3 regions of the Paenarthrobacter sp. A20 genome follow, and region 3 is predicted to be linked to each of the others. Evidence: predicted binding sites of a transcription regulator. Region 3 holds the regulator's gene; each other region holds the start of a gene.
What was found. The regulator HrcA, encoded in region 3, represses chaperone genes, less so after heat shock. The targets are predictions, from matches to a motif close to TTNGCACTCGNNNNNNNCGAGTGCNAA.

Region 1: the regulator HrcA is predicted to act here: its motif matches at 2,576-2,602, upstream of groES (co-chaperone GroES).
Region 2: the regulator HrcA is predicted to act here: its motif matches at 4,030-4,056, upstream of J3D46_RS20625 (FmdB family zinc ribbon protein).

Annotation. Positions count from the first base shown of each region.
Region 1 covers NZ_JALJWH010000001.1:4,469,626-4,475,849, forward strand. Annotated here, with positions in the region: gene J3D46_RS20720 (response regulator transcription factor) at 1-279, opposite strand, end outside; gene groL (chaperonin GroEL) at 440-2,053, opposite strand; gene groES (co-chaperone GroES) at 2,138-2,434, opposite strand; gene J3D46_RS20735 (hypothetical protein) at 2,627-2,989, opposite strand; gene J3D46_RS20740 (class I SAM-dependent methyltransferase) at 3,057-4,286, shown strand; gene J3D46_RS20745 (shikimate 5-dehydrogenase) at 4,293-5,105, opposite strand; gene ykgO (type B 50S ribosomal protein L36) at 5,140-5,262, opposite strand; gene J3D46_RS20755 (GTP-binding protein) at 5,313-6,224, opposite strand, start outside.
Region 2 covers NZ_JALJWH010000001.1:4,438,352-4,444,575, forward strand. Annotated here, with positions in the region: tRNA gene J3D46_RS20595 (tRNA-Ala) at 73-145, opposite strand; gene J3D46_RS20600 (NAD(P)H-binding protein) at 182-607, opposite strand; gene J3D46_RS20605 (hypothetical protein) at 651-1,535, opposite strand; gene J3D46_RS20610 (GNAT family N-acetyltransferase) at 1,681-2,292, opposite strand; gene galU (UTP--glucose-1-phosphate uridylyltransferase GalU) at 2,299-3,234, opposite strand; gene J3D46_RS20620 (5-formyltetrahydrofolate cyclo-ligase) at 3,333-3,947, shown strand; gene J3D46_RS20625 (FmdB family zinc ribbon protein) at 4,119-4,379, shown strand; gene J3D46_RS20630 (Flp pilus assembly protein CpaB) at 4,450-5,259, shown strand; gene J3D46_RS20635 (DUF4011 domain-containing protein) at 5,286-6,224, opposite strand, start outside.
Region 3 covers NZ_JALJWH010000001.1:3,726,556-3,732,779, forward strand. Annotated here, with positions in the region: gene J3D46_RS17145 (PhoH family protein) at 1-601, opposite strand, end outside; gene J3D46_RS17150 (GerMN domain-containing protein) at 1,028-1,900, shown strand; gene J3D46_RS17155 (16S rRNA (uracil(1498)-N(3))-methyltransferase) at 1,923-2,690, opposite strand; gene dnaJ (molecular chaperone DnaJ) at 2,693-3,820, opposite strand; gene hrcA (heat-inducible transcriptional repressor HrcA) at 3,871-4,878, opposite strand; gene J3D46_RS17170 (DUF3097 domain-containing protein) at 5,073-5,924, shown strand; gene J3D46_RS17175 (DUF4870 domain-containing protein) at 6,046-6,224, shown strand, end outside.

The DNA of each region.
Region 1 (6,224 bases), 740 kb from region 3:
CTCGCCCATGTCCATGAGGAACATGACCAGCCAAGCGGCGCATCGCGCTGCACTGTTCGCGTCCCCCATGGTCAGGTATTCGTCGTGCGCCCGGGTCAGATACTGCACACTCTCCGTGTTCAGTCCGAGCAGCATGGCCACCGAAGCAACCAGTTCGATGTCCTGGGGAGGCAGTCCGCCTTCGGCGTCCGCGCGGACAAGGCAATCAAGGGCATCACTCCAGCGGCGTTCGGAGTATGCCGAGCGTCCCAGGTCCAAGTCTGTATCCGGAGCTGTCATGGCTCACCCTGCGGGTGGTGGCGGCCCGGTTGGTACCCAAGCCGCAGCGTTTAGCGTCAGGTTACCGCCGCCGTCGAACGCCGACAATAGCGTCGCCGCGCCGCAGGTGACGACAAAAAACCCCGGTCACCAACGTGACCGGGGTTCCTTGGACAGGGTGCTAGTGGCTGTGGCCTGCGTGTGCGTCTTCTTCCTCAGCCGGCTTCTCGACAACCAGGGTCTCGGTGGTGAGAACCAAGGCAGCGATGGAAGCGGCGTTGCGGAGAGCGGAACGGGTGACCTTGACGGGGTCGATCACGCCAGCGGCGATCAGGTCCTCGTACTCGCCGGACTTGGCGTTGAAACCGTGGTTGGCTTCCAGCTCGGAAACCTTGGCAACAACCACGAAGCCGTCGAAGCCGGCGTTCTGGGCGATCCAACGCAGCGGCTGGATCAGGGCGCGGCGGACGATGCCCACAGCTGCTGCTGCGTCACCTTCCAGTGCCTTGACGGCCGGGGACTCGTCCAGTGCCTTGAGGGCGTGGATGAGGGCGGAACCGCCGCCGGAGACGATGCCTTCTTCGAGGGCTGCGCGCGTGGAGGAAACAGCGTCCTCGATGCGGTGCTTCTTTTCCTTCAGCTCAACCTCGGTGGCTGCGCCAACCTTGATCACGCCGATGCCGCCGGCCAGCTTGGCCAGGCGTTCCTGCAGCTTTTCCTTGTCCCAGTCGGAGTCCGTCCGGGTGAGCTCAGCACGCAGCTGTGCTACGCGGTCGGCGACGTCCTGGGCCGTACCGGCTCCGTCCACGATGGTGGTGTTGTCCTTGGTTACCGTGATGCGGCGCGCGGTACCGAGTACTTCGAGGCCAACGGTGTCCAGTGTCAGGCCGAGGTCCGGGGAAACAACCTGGGCGCCCGTAAGCGTGGCGATGTCCTGGAGCATGGCCTTGCGGCGGTCGCCGAAGCCCGGAGCCTTGACGGCAACAACGTTGAGCGTGCCGCGGATGCGGTTGACGATCAGCGTGGAAAGGGCTTCGCCTTCGATGTCTTCAGCAATGATGAAGAGCGGCTTGTTGGCCTGCAGGGCCTTCTCCAGAAGCGGCAGGAAGTCCTGCAGCGAGGAGATTTTGCCCTGGTTGATCAGGATGAGGGCGTCTTCGAGGACGGCTTCCTGGCGCTCTGCGTCGGTGACGAAGTACGGGGACAGGTAGCCCTTGTCGAACTGCATGCCTTCGGTCAGAACCAGCTCGGTCTGCGTGGTGGAGGACTCTTCAATGGTGATGACACCGTCCTTGCCAACCTTGCCGAACGCTTCGGCAAGGAGCTCGCCGACCTCGTCGCTCTGCGCGGAGATGGCTGCAACGCTGGCAACCTGGGTGCCTTCGACTTCGCGGGCGTTCTCCAGGAGGCGGGCGGCGATGGCTTCAACGGAAACCTCGATGCCACGCTTGATCTCGCCCGGAGCGGCGCCGGCAGCAACGTTGCGCAGGCCTTCCTTGACCAGGGCCTGGGCAAGCACGGTGGCTGTGGTGGTGCCGTCGCCGGCGACATCGTTGGTCTTGGTGGCTACTTCCTTGGCCAGCTGGGCGCCAAGGTTCTCGTAGGGGTCGTCAAGCTCAACTTCGCGGGCGATGGTGACGCCGTCGTTGGTGATCGTGGGAGCGCCCCACTTCTTGTCCAGCACGACGTTGCGGCCGCGCGGGCCAAGCGTCACCTTGACAGTGTTGGCGAGCTTGTCGATACCGGCCTCAAGAGACCGGCGGGCAGCATCGTTAAAAGCAAGCTGCTTTGCCATGGTTGTGTCCTTTCAAGACAGAAAACCCGCACCGCTGACGGTCGGAATGATTCCAACTCGGCGGCGGTGCGGGGCTCCGGGAAGTTACTTTACGACGATCGCAAGGACGTCGCGGGCGGACAGAACGAGGTACTCGTTGCCGCCGGTCTTGACTTCGGTTCCACCGTACTTGGAGTAGATGACGACGTCGCCAACAGCTACGTCAACCGGTACGCGGTTACCGTTGTCATCGAAGCGGCCGGGGCCGATTGCAACAACTTCGCCTTCCTGCGGCTTCTCCTGTGCGGAGTCCGGAATTACCAGGCCGGAAGCCGTGGTCTGCTCTGCTTCGAGCGGGCGAACAACAATACGATCCTCAAGAGGCTTAATCGAGACCGACACTCGGACTCTCCTTTTCATGAGCTGATTCATGGACTAAGAACTAGGGTGCCGGAGCGTACAACCGTCGTCGCGGTGCCGGAAGACGCTTGGCGTGATTAGCACCCTCCGGGGGAGAGTGCTAACAAGACTCTATGTAAGTGGTTAGCACTCGGTCAAGGTGAGTGCCAGCATTTCGTCATGGGTGAACGTCCATCAACGGCCGGTGAGGTCGTCCAGATCGTAGTCTTCGCCGTCGTCGTCCTCATCAAGCGGTGCATTGCCGCGGTTCAGGTACAGCAGCACGGCAGAAGCAACAGCGACGACGCCGGCAATCACCAGGGTGATAATGCCACCGGTCCGGGCGCCGCTGTAGAGCTCGCGAATGTCGCGTGCCTCGTCGGTGGCGTCGTTGACGCTTTTCCCGGCCACCGAATACGTGGCCGCATTAAAAGAATCCAGCGCGAAGATAATGATCAGCAGGCCGATGCAAACCACCGCGATCACGGCCCCCGCGATGAGGGCGGGTCGGGCAAACTTTGTGATGGTGGAGGGTTGCGGGGCTGCGTTGTCGTCCATGAAAACAACCCTATCTGGCTGATTCGCAAGTCACGTTGTCAAGTGCCGCGCCGTTAGGCTTGATCCCATGCCTCACGCACCGCAGGAACAGATCGCACCCTTGCTGACCACCGAAGGATGGGAACTTCTTGCCTCCTTGGGGCCTTACCGGGAGTCCGAGGCATTCAGCGTCAACGCCGATCTCCGGAAGGCAGGCCACTCCCCTGAACTCGTGGCGGCGGTCCTGACCCAATCACGGTTGAGGACCCGTGCGGAAGCCAAGTTTGGCGAGTTCGCGCGCCAGATGCTGTTCACCCAGGCCGGCTTGGAACAGGCCACCCGGTTGAACGTCGCTGCCCGGCACGCCGAACGTTTCGCCAAGGCCGGCATCACCCACGTGGCAGACCTTGGATGCGGGCTCGGTGCCGATTCGATGGCGATGGCCTCCATGGACATTGCCGTCACGGCCGTGGAAATGGATGAAACCACAGCTGCGTGCGCCACCATCAACCTCATGCCTTTCCCGCACGCCACCGTGGTGCACTCCGATGCCACGTCCGTGGAACTGGACGGGATCGACGGCGTGTGGCTGGATCCGGCCCGGCGCACCACCTCCACATCGGGGACAAAGCGGATCTGGGACCCGGAAGCGTTCTCCCCGCCGCTGTCGTTCGTGGAGCGCCTGGCGGCCACCGGCCGCGCCATCGGCGTCAAAATGGGTCCGGGCATCCCCCACGACTCCGTGCCATCGGGCTGCGAAGCCCAGTGGGTCTCGGTGGGCGGCGACGTCACCGAAGTCACCTTGTGGTTCAACGCAGTGGCCCGCCCAGGCGTGCGTCGGGCCGCCCTGGTCATTGGCAGCCAGGGCGCAGCCGAAATCACCAGCGGCGAGGATTTCGACGGCGGTCCGGTGGCCGCCGTCGGGCCCGTTGAAGGTTTCTTGTACGAGCCCGATGGTGCGGTGATCCGCGCAGGCCTGGTGGCCGACGTCGCTGAGCGGCTCGGCGGGCACCTGGTGGATGAGCACATCGCCTACATCTGCGCACCCGAACTGCATGACACTCCATTTGCCCGCGCCTACAAGGTGCTCGAAGTGATGCCCTACAACGTCAAGGCCCTCAAAGCCTGGGTGAAAAACAATGGCATCACCGTGCTGGACATCAAGAAGCGCGGCACGGCAGTGACCCCGGAGGAGCTACGGAAGCAGTTGCTCCCCGCCAAGCCATCCAAGGGCAAGGACGCGAAAACAGCCACCCTGGTCCTCACCAGGATCGGCGAGGAGAGAGTGGCTGTTGTGGTGGAGCCGGTCTCGGTCTAGCCCGGGTCAGCGGCGCGAGAACTCCGAAGCTTCGCGGACCTGGGCAGCACCGGGGCGCACGCCTGTGTACAACACGAACTGTTCTTCTGCCTGGATGGCGATGACCTCGGCCCCGGTGATCACCTTCTTGCCGGCGTTCCGGGCCGCAGTGATGAGCGGAGTCTCCGAGGGCAGCGCAACGACGTCGAACACTGCCTGGGCAGCGGCAATCGCAGCGTCGTCGAAGGACTGTGCGGTCTCATCTTCACCTGCCATTCCGAGCGGTGTGACGTTGATGATGAGGTCCGCAGTTGAACCATTGACGTCGTCCTGCCACCCAAATCCGTACAGGTCCGCAAGGGCACGGCCAGTGGTTTCGTTGCGGGCAACGATGGTGACGGCGGTGAATCCCGCGTCACGGAGGGCTGCGGCCATGGCTTTGGCCATGCCGCCGGCACCGCGTAGCAGAACAGTGTGGCTCTGGGGAACCTGGTGGTCCTTCAAAAGCCTTGCGATAGCGATGTAGTCCGTGTTGTAGGCCGTGAGCACGCCGTCATTGTTCACGATGGTGTTCACCGAATCAATGGCCTTGGCCGATGGGTCCATCACGTCAACCAGGGGGATGACGGCCTCCTTGTAGGGCATGGACACCGCGGCGCCCCGAATCGGGAGGCCGCGGATGCCAGCCACTGCGAGCGTGATGTCCGCCGGGGCGAACGCCTTGTAGACAAAGTTCAAGCCGAGCAGATCGTACAAATAGTTGTGGAACCGGGTACCGATGTTGCTGGGCCGGGCCGCGAGCGAAATGCACAGGGACATGTCTTTGTTCAGGATTGGCATTCCCCCATTAAACAACGCCCATTAACCCTGCCGCTTAGCCTTGCCGCGCCTTCATCCGAGGGTTGTTCTTGTTGATCACGAATGTGCGTCCACGACGCCGGACGATCTGTGCCCCGGGAATCTTCTTGAGGGCTCGCAGCGAGTTCCTGACCTTCATGGTGTTTCTCCTTCTATTGGGGTGGGTTGGCGTGTTGGGTTGGCATGGGCTTAGAGGGCGTCGCTGAGCTCCAGGGGGTCGTCCCAGACCTCGAAGCCCAGTTCCATCTCCGCCTCGGTGAGTTGGCAGCCGTCCAGGAGCCCGCGGATCTCCCCCGCGTCGATGTCCTCGCAGCGCCCGGTGATGGCCAGGACCGTGCCGCGGTCGCCATGATGCGGATGCCAGTCCAGGAAAGCGTCGACGTCGGCGCCCGGCTTTCCGGCGTGGGCCTGTCCAGGTGCGGCAGCAGCCGAGTCGGCCAGCCACCTCCCCGTACTTTCGAGCCAGACCCTCGGCCCGATTCCCTGGACCGCGATGCGGGTGGCGGGAGCAGACGCAATCCACAGGCGGCCACGCATCCAATGGGTGCCTACGGCCAGTTGGGGCAGCGCATCACGGAAGCGCCCCGGATGCAACGGACGGCCTGCTTTGTGGAGCACCGTCCGGAAGGAACCTGACGTTTCGCTAACGGGAACACGTACGACGCCGGGCCGGTTACGGGCCGCTGCTTCGGCGTCGTCGAAGCATCCCGGCCGGAAGTCCCCTGCCGAACCAACCACGTTTGCATGGGGGGCCAACTGGCCAAGAAGTTCCAGTCCCAGCAGCCATGCCGCCGACCCCTCGCGCGGTTCCCCGGTCAATACTGCGCCCAAGCCGGGTCGAACCATCACGGTGTCCACCTGCCCAAACTCCCCGATCAGGAATTCGCCGCTGGTGCGCTCGTCCTGTGGCATGGAGGTGAACCCGGATTCGAACAGGGTGTGACGGTCCCAGATGTGGTCGTCCAGGTCCACGGGGTCCAAGGCGAGCACGGCGTTGTCTATGACGGCGGGCCGGCTGAGGCCGCGGCGAAGCTCTGCTACGGCCATTCCGGCCGCGACTCCGGGTGGCAAGCCGAGGACCACGTGGTCGAAACCGCAGGC
Region 2 (6,224 bases), 710 kb from region 3:
CGCAATTGGGTTTTTGACTCAGTAACTGCCGCCCTACCCGCGTTTGCGCAGGTAGGGCGGGCATTCTCTGTGTGGAGCTAAGGAGATTCGAACTCCTGACCTCTTCGATGCGAACGAAGCGCTCTACCAACTGAGCTATAGCCCCTGGGCCAAGCTGTACGGCCTGGCCAGTGTCCCTAGGCTACAAAGTTTCGTCGTGCTTTTCCAACCACGACACGAACGTCTCCGCGCCATCCTTCCGCCCGGGGATCAGGTTGTTGCCGGCACGAAGGAAAGACCCCATGGCCCCGGCCAGGGGCAGCTCCACGATCTTGCCTCGCCTCCCTGTGACCGTCTTCCACGACTCCGCCATCTGACGCATGGTGAGGACCTCCGGACCGCCCACAGTTCGTATGCAGTGCCGCTCACTACCCGGGGCTCCGAGACAATCAATGACGACGTCGGCACCCACCAAAGCGGCTGCCAGCCCCTCTCCTGTGGTGACATCGCCCGTAAAGTAAGTTGCGCCGTCGTGACGCTTCGCCGAGCCGGCGGCCGGTACGTGGCGGGAAGAGGCGGTCACCGTAGGCCCCGCAGACAGCGCGAGCCGGACGACGTCCCGACCGATCTACCCGATGCTACCCGCGACGCAGATGCTGTTCATGGAGGTTCTAGGCGCGACGGCGCTGCAGAACGTCGTCCAGGTTGCTGAGCGCGCTCTGCCCCTTGGCAGAAACAGTGGCCGCTGCCTCCGCTTGCTCAGCGCCCTGCTTCAGAACGGGCTTGCCCACAGGCTTGGGAGCCTCAGGGAGGTCCAGGGGCTCGGGAGCCGGCCTTGGAACCTTGGCGGCCTCGACGTACGTGGGCTTGGGAACTGCGACCGGCTCCCAGCTGGAGCCCTTGGAGTCCCCGGCCGTCTGGGCGGATTCGTCTCCCGCGGCGACTGCAACGGCCAACGCGGCCTGGCGAAGCTCAACGGCGGACAGGCGCGCAGCTTCACGATTGGTGGCTTCGGCGTCGAAAACGGTGGTTTCCTTCGCTTCCACTGCCGGTTCCTTCGGCAAGTAGCGCGCCGGCGTCGGAATGGGCGCAGCTTGCGCAGCACGGCGCGCCCGGCGTTCGCGAAGATCCCGGAGGGCGAGCTTCCGCAGGGTCACGACGGCGAGCACAGCCCCAATGAAGGAAACCAACGGCAACCAGACGGATCCGGCGCCAAAGGCGAGGAGAACGCCGGACACCACTGACGTCACCAGCAGGGCAAGGCCCGCCAATGCCAGCGTGAGCCGGGCGTAGCGGATGGTGAAGGGAGTGGTGGGGGCTTTTCCAGGGAACGACTCAGCCGCACGGGATTCCTGGGGCGACGCCTGTGCTTTGCTGTGCATGGTCTCCATCGGTTTCTCCTGCTGAGGTGCCAAAGTCAGTACCACCCCTGCCTGCGTTTCGTCTGGTTCGTCGTCGATCGCCCCTGCCGGGACAGTGGCTGTTTGGACTTGTTGGCGTCTGTTCCGCAAAACGTAGGGCGCCACCCAGACCATCCACAGGGCAACAGTGACCACGAGTATCACTGAGCTGCTGAGAGGGAAGTCCACATTCAAAACCGTAGAAGCAAATCGCCGGGCGCGGCGGCATTGCGGCCGGTGTGTCGTCGGCGAGTCCGCAAATGACTGGATATACGGCCAAAAAGGCCTATGACCTGCCCGTTTATCCCCTGAGCCACCGACGTAACAGACCCTCCGGAACTTCCTCGGAGGTCAGCGCGAAGGAGCGGTGGTCAGCCCATTCGCCGTTGATATGCAAGTAGCGTTCGCGATAGCCCTCATCGCGGAATCCGAGCTTTTCGACCACCCGCAGGCTGGGTGCGTTTTCAGGCCTGATATTGATCTCCATGCGATGGAGGCCCAACACCCTGAAACAGTGATCAGTTGCCATGGCGACCGCCGTCGGAGCGATGCCAAGCCCGGCACGCTCCTTGTCAACCCAATAACCCAGCGTTGCCATCATGGCCGATCCCCAGACAATGGAGGAAACGGTCAATTGCCCCACGATTCGCGGTTCCCGGAATCCGGGGGTCCGCTCAACGATGAGGAAGGGCAGGGCCGTGGAGTGGCGGGCTTGGTCGTTCAGCGAGCCCACCATCTGCCGATAGCTGGGCAGGCGCCCACCCGGTGCGGGGTTGGACGCCTCCCATGGAGCGAGCCATTCGCTGTTCCGCGAACGGACTTCAGACCACTCCCGCTTGTCGCGGTAACGGATGGGGCGAAGAAGCAGGTTTCCGCTCTCCAGCGTCACCGGCCAGATCGCAGAGCCGTACATCCGGTGTTACTTGGGAAGCGAGGCAGTAAAGGTCGGCAACCACTCACGCAGTTCGGGGCCGAGGTCTTCGCGTTCGCACGCCAGCTCAATGCATGCCTTGAGGTAGCTGAGCTTGTCACCGGTATCGTAGCGGCGGCCGCGGAAAACGACGCCGTATACGCCGTAGCCCTCACCTTCGCCGGCGGCAAGGACTTCAAGGGCATCGGTCAGCTGGATTTCGCCGCCCCGGCCCGGAGCGGTTTTCTCCAGAACATCAAACACTGCCGGGTGCAGCACGTAGCGGCCGATGACGGCGAGGTTGGACGGCGCTTCTTCCGGAGAAGGCTTTTCCACGAGCTGCTTGATGCGGACGTAGCCGTCTTCGCCGATCTCTTCGACGTCGGCGCAACCGTAGGCGCTGATCTTGGAGGGTTCCACTTCGATCAGGGCAACCACGGAACCGCCGGTCTTCTGCTGGACGGCGATCATGTCGCTCAGCAGGTTATCGCGGGCGTCGATCAGGTCATCGCCCAGGAGAACGGCGAAAGGCTCGTGGCCAACGTGCTGCTTTGCACGAAGGACGGCATGGCCCAGGCCGTTCGGGTCGCCTTGGCGGACATAGTGGATGTCGCCGAGGTTGGTGGCGGACTGGATGGCCTCAAGCTTGGCGGTATCGCCCTTCTCGGCCAGGGTCGCTTCCAACGCCGGCACGCGGTCAAAATGATCCTCAAGGGCGCGCTTGCTGCGCCCTGTGATCATCAGGACGTCGTGCAGGCCAACCTTGACGGCTTCTTCGACGACGTACTGGATGGCTGGCTTGTCAACCACAGGCAGCATTTCCTTCGGCATCGCCTTTGTTGCAGGCAGGAACCTGGTGCCAAGACCCGCTGCGGGGATGACGGCCTTACGGACAGCATTGTTATCGAGAGTCACCGGACTAATGTAACGGAAGGAATACATCATCGGCTAAACCCTCGCCGTGCCGGGAACACATTTCGGTGTGCCGCATGGCGGCCTTGGTTGCTGGACCGGCATCAGGCTCACCTCACGATCGGATACGCATGGCATCGAAAGAAGACATCCGCAGCAGCCGCCGCCTGCACAGGCAAGCCCTCTCTCCGGAACAGATCGCGGCGGCCGGCGAGGGGATCGCACATCATGGATCGGCGTGGGCGGCAGCTGCCTCCCCTGCCACCGTCTCCACGTTTGCCGTCTACTTGGGGGTTGCCTTCGAGCCGCCCACCATGCCGCTTATCGAGGCGCTGCACGGGGCCGGCCACCGCGTTCTGCTTCCCGTCTGCGAGCCCGGACGGCAGTTGAGCTGGGTGTATTGGACGCCCTCGACGGCGTTTGTCCGCTCCGCCTACGCCCCCATCGACGAGCCCGAAGGCGAACGACTGGAAAGCCAGGTTGTCGCCGGAAGTGCGGGTATCTTCATGCCTGCCACTGCGGTGGACATGGATGGCAACCGGATCGGCCAGGGGGGCGGCTACTACGATCGACTCCTCCATGGCCTCGACGCTTCCGGCCGGCGGCCGCCCACCATTGCTGTGGTGTACGACGACGACCTGTTGCCAACAGGTTCGATCCCCGCCGAAGCTTTTGACCGCCCCGTGCGGGAGATCCTGACGCCATCCGGCGTCGTCCGTCTCGAAGGCACGGCGGGTATGGCCTGACTGCCGCACCTCCTTGTTGACTCCGGCACTTGGAGAGATCCAACACATCCGCTGGCGCATGCCAAGGAGACGGATGATAGAATTGGCACTCAGGCCCTGCGACTGCTAATGCGGAGAGTTATTCCGCCGCCGCTGCACAGGACCTGAACTTTGTCCTGAAGGAGGAATTCAGTGCCCACTTACGCATACGCCTGCAAAGACTGTGACCATGCCTTTGACATCGTCCAGTCCTTCTCTGACAGCTCCCTGACGGAGTGCCCCGAGTGCAAGGGCGCCCTTCGCAAGAAGTTCAACAGCGTCGGCGTAGTCTTCAAGGGTTCAGGCTTCTATCGGACAGATTCCCGCGACGCCAAGGGCAGCACCGTTTCGGCCGCAGCACCGGCCCCTGCCGCTCCGTCGCCGGCCCCCGCTGCAGCGGCCGCAGCCAGCTAGGTCTCCACCTTTTCCACATAGCGCACCAGAGGGCTGTTTCGCGGCGCTGGCAGCTGGCTAACGTGGCGGCATGCCACATCAGTCACGCAGTGCCTTCCTTGCCCGCGCCGAGCGTTCGGCATCAACCGACGCCACTTGGCCCCCGGTCCCGCGTGCAGGAACGAGGCGATCCAGTGTCTTAAGCGGCATTCCCGCAAGGTTCAATCCGCCACGCACCCGGGATCGCACTGACCACCGGGGCCACAAGCGAAAATTCGGCTCCTGGATCGGACGAAACCGCAGGCTCACAGTTGCCCTCCTGCTCTGCCTTGCCACCGGTATGGCAGTCCAACAACTGACGCCGGCATCAGAAGCACGCATCAGCGTCCTTGTCGCAGCCCACGATATTCCAACAGGCACCAGCCTTGCGGAGTCCGACTTCACCAGCCAGGGTGTGCCGCCTGACCTCGCCATCACCGGCGCCCTGACAGATGTTCAGGCCCTGGTTGGCCGCCAACTTGCCTCACCCCTGGGCAGGGGGCAGATCCCTACGGAGTCCAATCTTCTTGGTCCAGGCCTGCTCACCGGCGCACCGACAGGGGCGGCTGCGGTGCCGCTGCGAATGGCAGACCCGTCATCCATCCAGCTTCTCTCCCCCGGCCAGTTGGTGACGGTGGTCCTGACGGCGGCCGGCTCCTATGACGAATCCAGGCAAAGCCAGGTGTTGGCCGGCCCTGTCCCAGTGCTCTGGACTTCAGCTTTGGGCGGCAAGACCGGCGAATGGCTCGGTACCAGCGACACCGAGGGTTTGGTGGTGGTCGCCGCGGATCCCCAACAAGCAGAAAAGCTTGCCGGCGCTTCAACGCAAGGCAAGCTTTTCTTCGTTTTGGTAAGTCCGTGATGCGGGACCCCTCTACGGGCGGCCGATCAGCCCCAATGCGGAGGCCTTTGCTCTTTGAGCCACTGCTCGTGGTCATAGCCGGACTCATCGCCCCAGCGGCGGGGATCGTCTTCCGCAGCTTTAGTAGGAAGTATCCCGCCGGCGCCGGGCCTGGCCGCGGTCGTCGTGGAGTCCGAAGCTTCTTCGGCACCGTCGGCCCCCGTTGCGTCGGGTTCGGCCTTGGCCCCGTTTTCCGGACCGGATGCTTGTTCCATCAGTGGTGCTTCTTTCCCATTCTCTGCAAAGCCATGTGCTTCTCCGGCAGCGTCCTCGGGCCCCCCGGCTCCCTGCAGTGCCGCACTCGGCGCAAACGTTGGCTGCCCCTTTTCCACGTTCAATTGTTCAACATCCATGTCCAGGAAGCCATGCTCAGGCGACGTCGACCGTGGGATGTGATTCTCCAGCCCAAGGTAGGACCCAATGCGGTCCGCGCAGGACGAAGGATCAGTAAACACTTCAATGGTCCACAGGGACATGTAGCGCCATCCCATGCGTTCCAGCAACTGCGGACGCAGCCGGCTGCGTTCGCGGACGCTCATCCTCTTGTAGCGTTCTGTGCCATCGGATTCGATTGCGACGGGGGTAGGGATCTCTGCACCCTCACGGCCGATGGTGTGGACTGGATCCGCGGCGGCCGCGATGTCCAGCACGCCATCGTAGAGATGCCAGACACGGGCTCCCCGGGCACGCAGACGCTCGCCAAGGTCGGCCACCAGCGGGTCCTCGCCGAGCGCTTGCTCACTGGCAACAGCGCGGGACGCGGGCGTACCGAGGTTGCTGTTTCCCGAGAGTTCCCGGTCCAACAGTTCGTAGAAGTCCACCGCACCGTGAGCCAAGCGATCAAGGTCTAGGTCCTCGGGTCGGAAACAACTCAGGACGTGCATGGAACGCCGGGCACGGGTCATCGCCAAGGCGAACCGGTTCCT
Region 3 (6,224 bases):
ACCCCAGCCGCTCCCCCGCTTCCACGGCAGGCCGCGTCAGGATAATCCGGCTGACCTCCTTCATCTGGAGCGCCTGGACAGCCTTGGCCATGGCCAAGTACGTCTTACCCGTACCAGCTGGACCGATACCGAAAATCACGGTGTTTGCATCGATGGCATCCACGTAGTTCTTCTGGTTCAGCGTCTTGGGCCGGATGGTCTTGCCCCTGCTGGAAAGTATGTTGTGCGTCAGGACATCAGCAGGATTCTGCACGGACTGGGTCCTCAACAAGGAGACGAGCTGCTGAAGGACATCCGGGGTGACCACGGTTCCCTTTGCCACGAGACCACGGACTTCTTCGAGAAGTCTCATGATCCGGGGGATGACGGTGGAAGGTCCCGTCATGGAGAGCTCGTTGCCGCGGACATGGAAATTGACGTCCTGGAACTGTTCCTCGATGTACCGCAGGGCTTCGTCGTGGCTGCCCAGCGAGTGAACCATCTGGTCGGAGTTATCGAACGTGACAACTTCCGTGCGCGTGCCCGGTAAGGTGTGCGGGAACTCGTTGGGCGGCTGGTTGCCGTTTCCGGTCCTGAGCCGCCCGTTCAAAGATTCACTCATAGTGCTGGCCGTCAGGCCTGTTCTCCTCCGGTTGGTCGTAATAACGCCATCGATTCGACATCAGCGGTGGACTTTCAGCGACCGCATTGATGCCGGAATGTCTCCAATCCTACGCCAGCCCGGCCTGCGATGAACCTCAGCAGGCGGCCACGTTCCGGCGCGCATCGTGATTGCCGACTTTTTGTCTCAACTCTGCATCAAGCCGGTATCAATCACGTTTCAGTTGGCGCAGGTCCACGGAATCCCGGCCGCCCGCCGTCGGCAATGTGCCAAGCTGGCATAGCGGGTGGAACCACAACCCCGCACCCCAGCCGCTCCATGGCTCCCAAATAAATGCAGGGACAGGACAGGAAACCCATCAAGAAGTCAGCCAACAACGCTCCGGGCGTGCACAAGCGGACCAAGTCCGCTATCGCCGTGCCTGTGATGCTTGCTGCCCTCTTGCTGACTGGGTGCATTGCCAACGGCGAGAGCACCCAGGCCACATCCAGTCCGCCGCCTTTGACCATGCAGGATGCCCCGGCCAGCAACGCCCCGTTGGAGACTACCCAGGCCTCAACCAAGATCCCGGTCTATTGGATTGGGCGTAGCAAGGAAGAGGTCTACCTCTACCGCGAGTTCAGGGATATCTCCGGCGACGGAAACCCCGTGACCACGGCGCTGCGGATCATGATGGCGGAAAAGCCACTGGACCATGACTTCTTCACGCCATGGCAGGAACCGGCCAGCCTGGCCACGTCCATTTCAGGCAAGAACGTGATTACCGTCGACATTTCCCGCGACGCATTCAATTCGAACCTGGACGCCGGTATGGCGCAGCGGGCCATACAGCAGCTGGTGTATACGGCGACAGCAGCGGCTTCGTCCTCGGGCCTCATCAATTCCGGACAGCAGATCCAGGTGGTCATCCTGGTTGACGGACACAAGGATTACATGGCGTTCGGGCAAATCCAGTTGGGTCAGCCCATGGCCCGCGATGCCTCCCTGGTGGCGCCTCTGTGGATCATCGATCCACAGGAAGACACCTCGATGCCCACAGGCTTGGTCAAGTTCAACGGGCGGAGCACCGACAGCTCCAAACCCATCGCGTGGCAGGTCCTGCAGGACAACGGCAAGGGCGAGAAGACAAGTCTGCTGACGGGTCAAACGAAAGCCACGGGCGAACCCGGACAGTACGGCCTCTTCACGTTCGGCGCCACACTCAAGGCCGGTCAGTACGAGGTACGTGTCTCGCAGGTCGACGATGCTGGAAACACGATCGCGACAAGCACTGACACCCGGTTGTTCAGGGTCGGATAGCTCCTCAGGGTAGCCCGTCCGGCTACCAGCGACCCAGAATGTCGCTCGCAAGAACGACGGCGGCAGGTCCCGCCGTCGACGATCGCAGAACGTGATGACCCAACAGCGCCGTAACGGCCCCGGCGTCACTGAGCCGCGTTACTTCGCGGGGCGAGATTCCACCCTCCGGTCCTACGATCAGAAGTACTTCCCGGAACGTCCCGGTGTCCGGTCCACCCTGCAACACCTCGAGGACAGTCCTCAACGGGTTTTTGGCGTCCTCGTGCAGGATGATGGCCAGGTCGGCGGCGGCGACTGCTTTGGCCAAGGCTCCGGTATCCACGATTGTCCGCACGTCCGGAATCCATGCCCGCCGTGCTTGCTTGGCCGCGGCGGTTACCACAGACTGCCACTTCCCATGGGCTTTGGCGGCGCGGTCGCCCTTCCAGCGCACGATTGATCGCTCTGACTGCCACGGAATCACTGCGTCGATACCCAGCTCGGTGGCCGTCTCGATGGCAAGTTCATCGCGGTCACCCTTGGCCAAGGCTTGGACGAGCACCAAGCGGACGTCGGGCTGGTCCTCGAAGACAACATCGGAAGCAGTGACGGTCAGGCCGGCGGGCCCGGCGTCGGCGACCGTGCCGGTCAGCCGTGTGCCGGAACCGTCGGCAATGTCAACGGGCTCCCCCACTGCCAGTCTCTTGACCGTGACGGCGTGCCGTGCTTCAGGCCCCTCCAGCACGAACGTGCCACCGGGACTTACATCGCCAAGACTCCCGGCCGGGGTGAAGAAAACGGGGTTGCTCACCGCTACAGGTTACCGAGCTTGTCACGCAGCTTTGCGAACATGCCGCCACTGGCCACGAGTTTGCCTTCGGTGAACTGCTCCCCGCGAAGCTTGGCGAGCTGCTGCAACAATTCTTCCTGGGCGGGATCAAGCTTGCTCGGCGTTTCAACATGGAGGTGCACCTTGAGGTCTCCCCTGCCGTAACCGCGCAGGTGGGTGACGCCAAGGCCGCGGAGCGTGATGACCTCGCCCGACTGGGTTCCGGCCTTCACATCAATGTCCTGTGCGCCATCGAACGTTTCCAGTTGCAGCTCAGTGCCCAGTGCAGCGGCTGTCATGGGCACGCTGAGGGTGGCGTGGAGGTCGTCGCCTTCGCGCATGAACATGGAATCGTTGTTGACCCGGATCTCCACGTACAGGTCGCCGGAGGGGCCGCCTGCGGGTCCTGCTTCGCCTTGGCCGGACAACTGGATACGCGTACCGGTCGCAACACCGGCGGGCACCTTGATGGTCAGGGAACGGCGGCTGCGGATGCGGCCCTGGCCGTTGCACTCGTTGCAGGGATCCTTGATGACCGTGCCGAAACCCTCACAAGATCCGCAAGGGGCCGTGGTCATGACCTGGCCAAGGATGGATCGGACGGCGCGCTGGACCTGGCCGCTGCCGCCACAAATGTCGCAACGTTCCGGATGGGTTCCCGGGCGGCAGCAGCTGCCGTCGCACGTAGGGCAGGTGACGGCAGTGTCTACTTCGAGCTTCTTGTTAACACCAAATACGGCGTCCTTGAGGTCAATACGGACACTGATGAGGGCGTCTTGTCCGCGACGAACGCGGGAAGCCGGTCCACCGTGGCCGCCGCCGCCACCAAAGAAGGTGTCGAAGATGTCCTGGAACGCGAAGCCCTGGCCGGAGTAGCCACCGCCGAAGCCGTTGTCCGTTCCGTTCTCATTGCCGGTGGCATCGTAGACGCGACGCTTCTGGGGGTCCGACAGAACCTCGTAAGCATGGGTCACGGCCTTGAACTGCTCCGCGACATCCTCACCCGGATTTACGTCCGGGTGGAGTTTCCGCGCCAACTTGCGGTACGCCTTTTTGATCTCTTCCCCGGTGGCTTCCGGCGAGACTCCCAAAACGTCATAGTGGCTGCTCAAAGTCGGTATCTCTTCCTTGTCGTACTGCGGATGTTTCCTCGGGCCTGCGTTCAGCCGCCGAGAATGCGTGAAAGGTAGCGGGCCACGGCCCGAACTGCTGCCATGGTGGTTGGATAATCCATGCGGGTTGGACCGAGGATTCCCACTTTGGCACCCGAGCCGTAGCCAGTGGCCACCACCGAAGCTTCGGCCAAGCCGTCATAGGGGTTCTCCCGGCCGATGCTCACCGTGACGCCGCGGGGGTCGTCCCCCATGTCGGACAACAACCGGAGCATGACCACTTGTTCCTCAAGGGCTTCCAGCACGGGTCCGATACTCAACGGGAAGTCCACGTTGGACCGGGCAAGATTGGCTGTGCCGGCCATGAGGATGCGCTCTTCGCGGCTGTTGTCGCTCAGTGCCTGCAGTCCGTGCGCCAGTGTTTGAGCCAGGCCACGGAGTTCCGGCGGGCACAGGGCAACCACTGAGGGAAGTACTTGCGGCAACAGGGCCAGTTGCGTCCCTGCAATGCTGCCGAGGAATCGTGACCTCAGAAGCATCAAAGCGTCATCGCCCACGTCCGAGCCTGCCTCGATGACCTTCTGGCCAACGCTCCCGGTATCCGCAATCAGGACGACGAGCACTTGCTTGGGAGCCAGGAGGACGAACTCCACGTGCCGCACCAGCGCCCGGTTTGAGTGTGGATATTGCACGACGGCGACCTGGTTGGTCAGCTGCGACAGGAGCCGCACGGTGCGCTCCAGGATGTCGTCGACGTCGTCGGGCCCTTCAAGCAGCGAATGGATCGCGCGGCGTTCCGCCGCGGACAGCGGCTTGACCTGGGAGATGCGGTCCACGAACAGGCGGTAGCCCTTATCAGTGGGAATGCGTCCGGCGCTGGTGTGGGGTGCCGCAATGAGGCCTTCTTCTTCAAGAACAGCCATGTCGTTCCGGATGGTGGCACTTGAAACACCGAGGTGGTGTCGCTCCACGAGGGCCTTCGATCCGACAGGCTCCCTGGAATGCACGTAATCTTCAACGATGGCACGCAGTACTTCCAACTTGCGCGGTTCACTCATTACTCCACCTCCTGACGACTGCCATGGTCACTGCGACCGGCCACCGCGGGATCCCATGGGATCACCGCACTTAGCACTCAACATGCCCAAGTGCTAACCAGTCTAGTATGAGCCACCCCGTTGCTAGCATTGAAACTGCCCATGGCCAGCATCAAGCAACCCAGCATAAACCAGTACAAAAAGGTAGGAATTCCTTGGCTTTCGACTCTTGGGGTCCGCAGGACCTAGCAGCTCCAGCCAAACGACAACTCCCCGAGGTAGCCGTCCAGCGCGGGATGGTCCTCGAAGATGTCCAGTCAGGCTGGGTGGGCGAAGTCACTCGGGTTGAAAAAACCGGGGGCATGCACATCGTGTCCCTTGAGGACAGGCGTGGTAAAACGAAGTCCTTCCAACTCGGCTTCGGCTTCCTGCTTGAAGGCCAACCCATCCGGTTGATGCCTCCGGCCCCCCGCCAAGCGACGGCCCCCGCGCAACCGGGACGAACGGCCTCGGGGTCGGTGAAGGTCCAGGGACAACGCGCCCAAGTGGCAAAAGCCAGCCGGATCTGGGTGGAAGGAAAGCACGACGCCGAACTCGTGGAGAAGGTCTGGGGCGACGATCTCCGCGTCGAAGGCATCGTGGTGGAGCCATTGCACGGCGTCGATGACCTCAAATCTTCCATCGCCGCCTTTAATCCGGGCCCTGGCCGCCGCCTAGGCATCCTGGTGGATCACCTCGTGGCCGGATCCAAGGAGTCCCGCATTGCGGCCGAAGCCATGACGGTCCCCGGGGCGCCAGGAAATGTCTTGATTGTCGGCCACCCGTACATCGATGTCTGGCAGGCCATCAGGCCGAAGGTGCTCGGCATCGATGCCTGGCCTTCCGTGCCTCGCGGCATCGACTGGAAGACGGGAATTCTCACCGCCTTCGGGTGGCCTCACGAGACCGCTGAGGACATTGGCCTGGGCTGGCAACGGCTTCTCGGGGCGGTTCGCAGTTACGCCGACCTTGAGGCCTCCCTGCTGGGCCGAGTGGAGGAAGTCATCGATTTCCTCACGGTTCCCTGACACTGGCCCCGAAAGCGGCAGCAACTGACGTGTCTTCGTGGCGCTTGTCCCGGGAAGTCCACGGAGGCCGGTATTCTGGGACAGCAACACCGCAGCATCTTTACAGCAAAGGGAACACACCGTGGCAGAGAACGCTCCTGAAGAACCGGGCAGCGCCGCAGGCCAGCCCCAGTACCATGGCGCGCCTGCAAATGCGCTGCCACTGACCGCCAGCGAGGACCGGCAGTGGGCAACCTTGGCCCATTTTGGCGGCATTTTGGGATGCCTGCCATCTCTCCTGATCTACCTGATCTTCCGCGA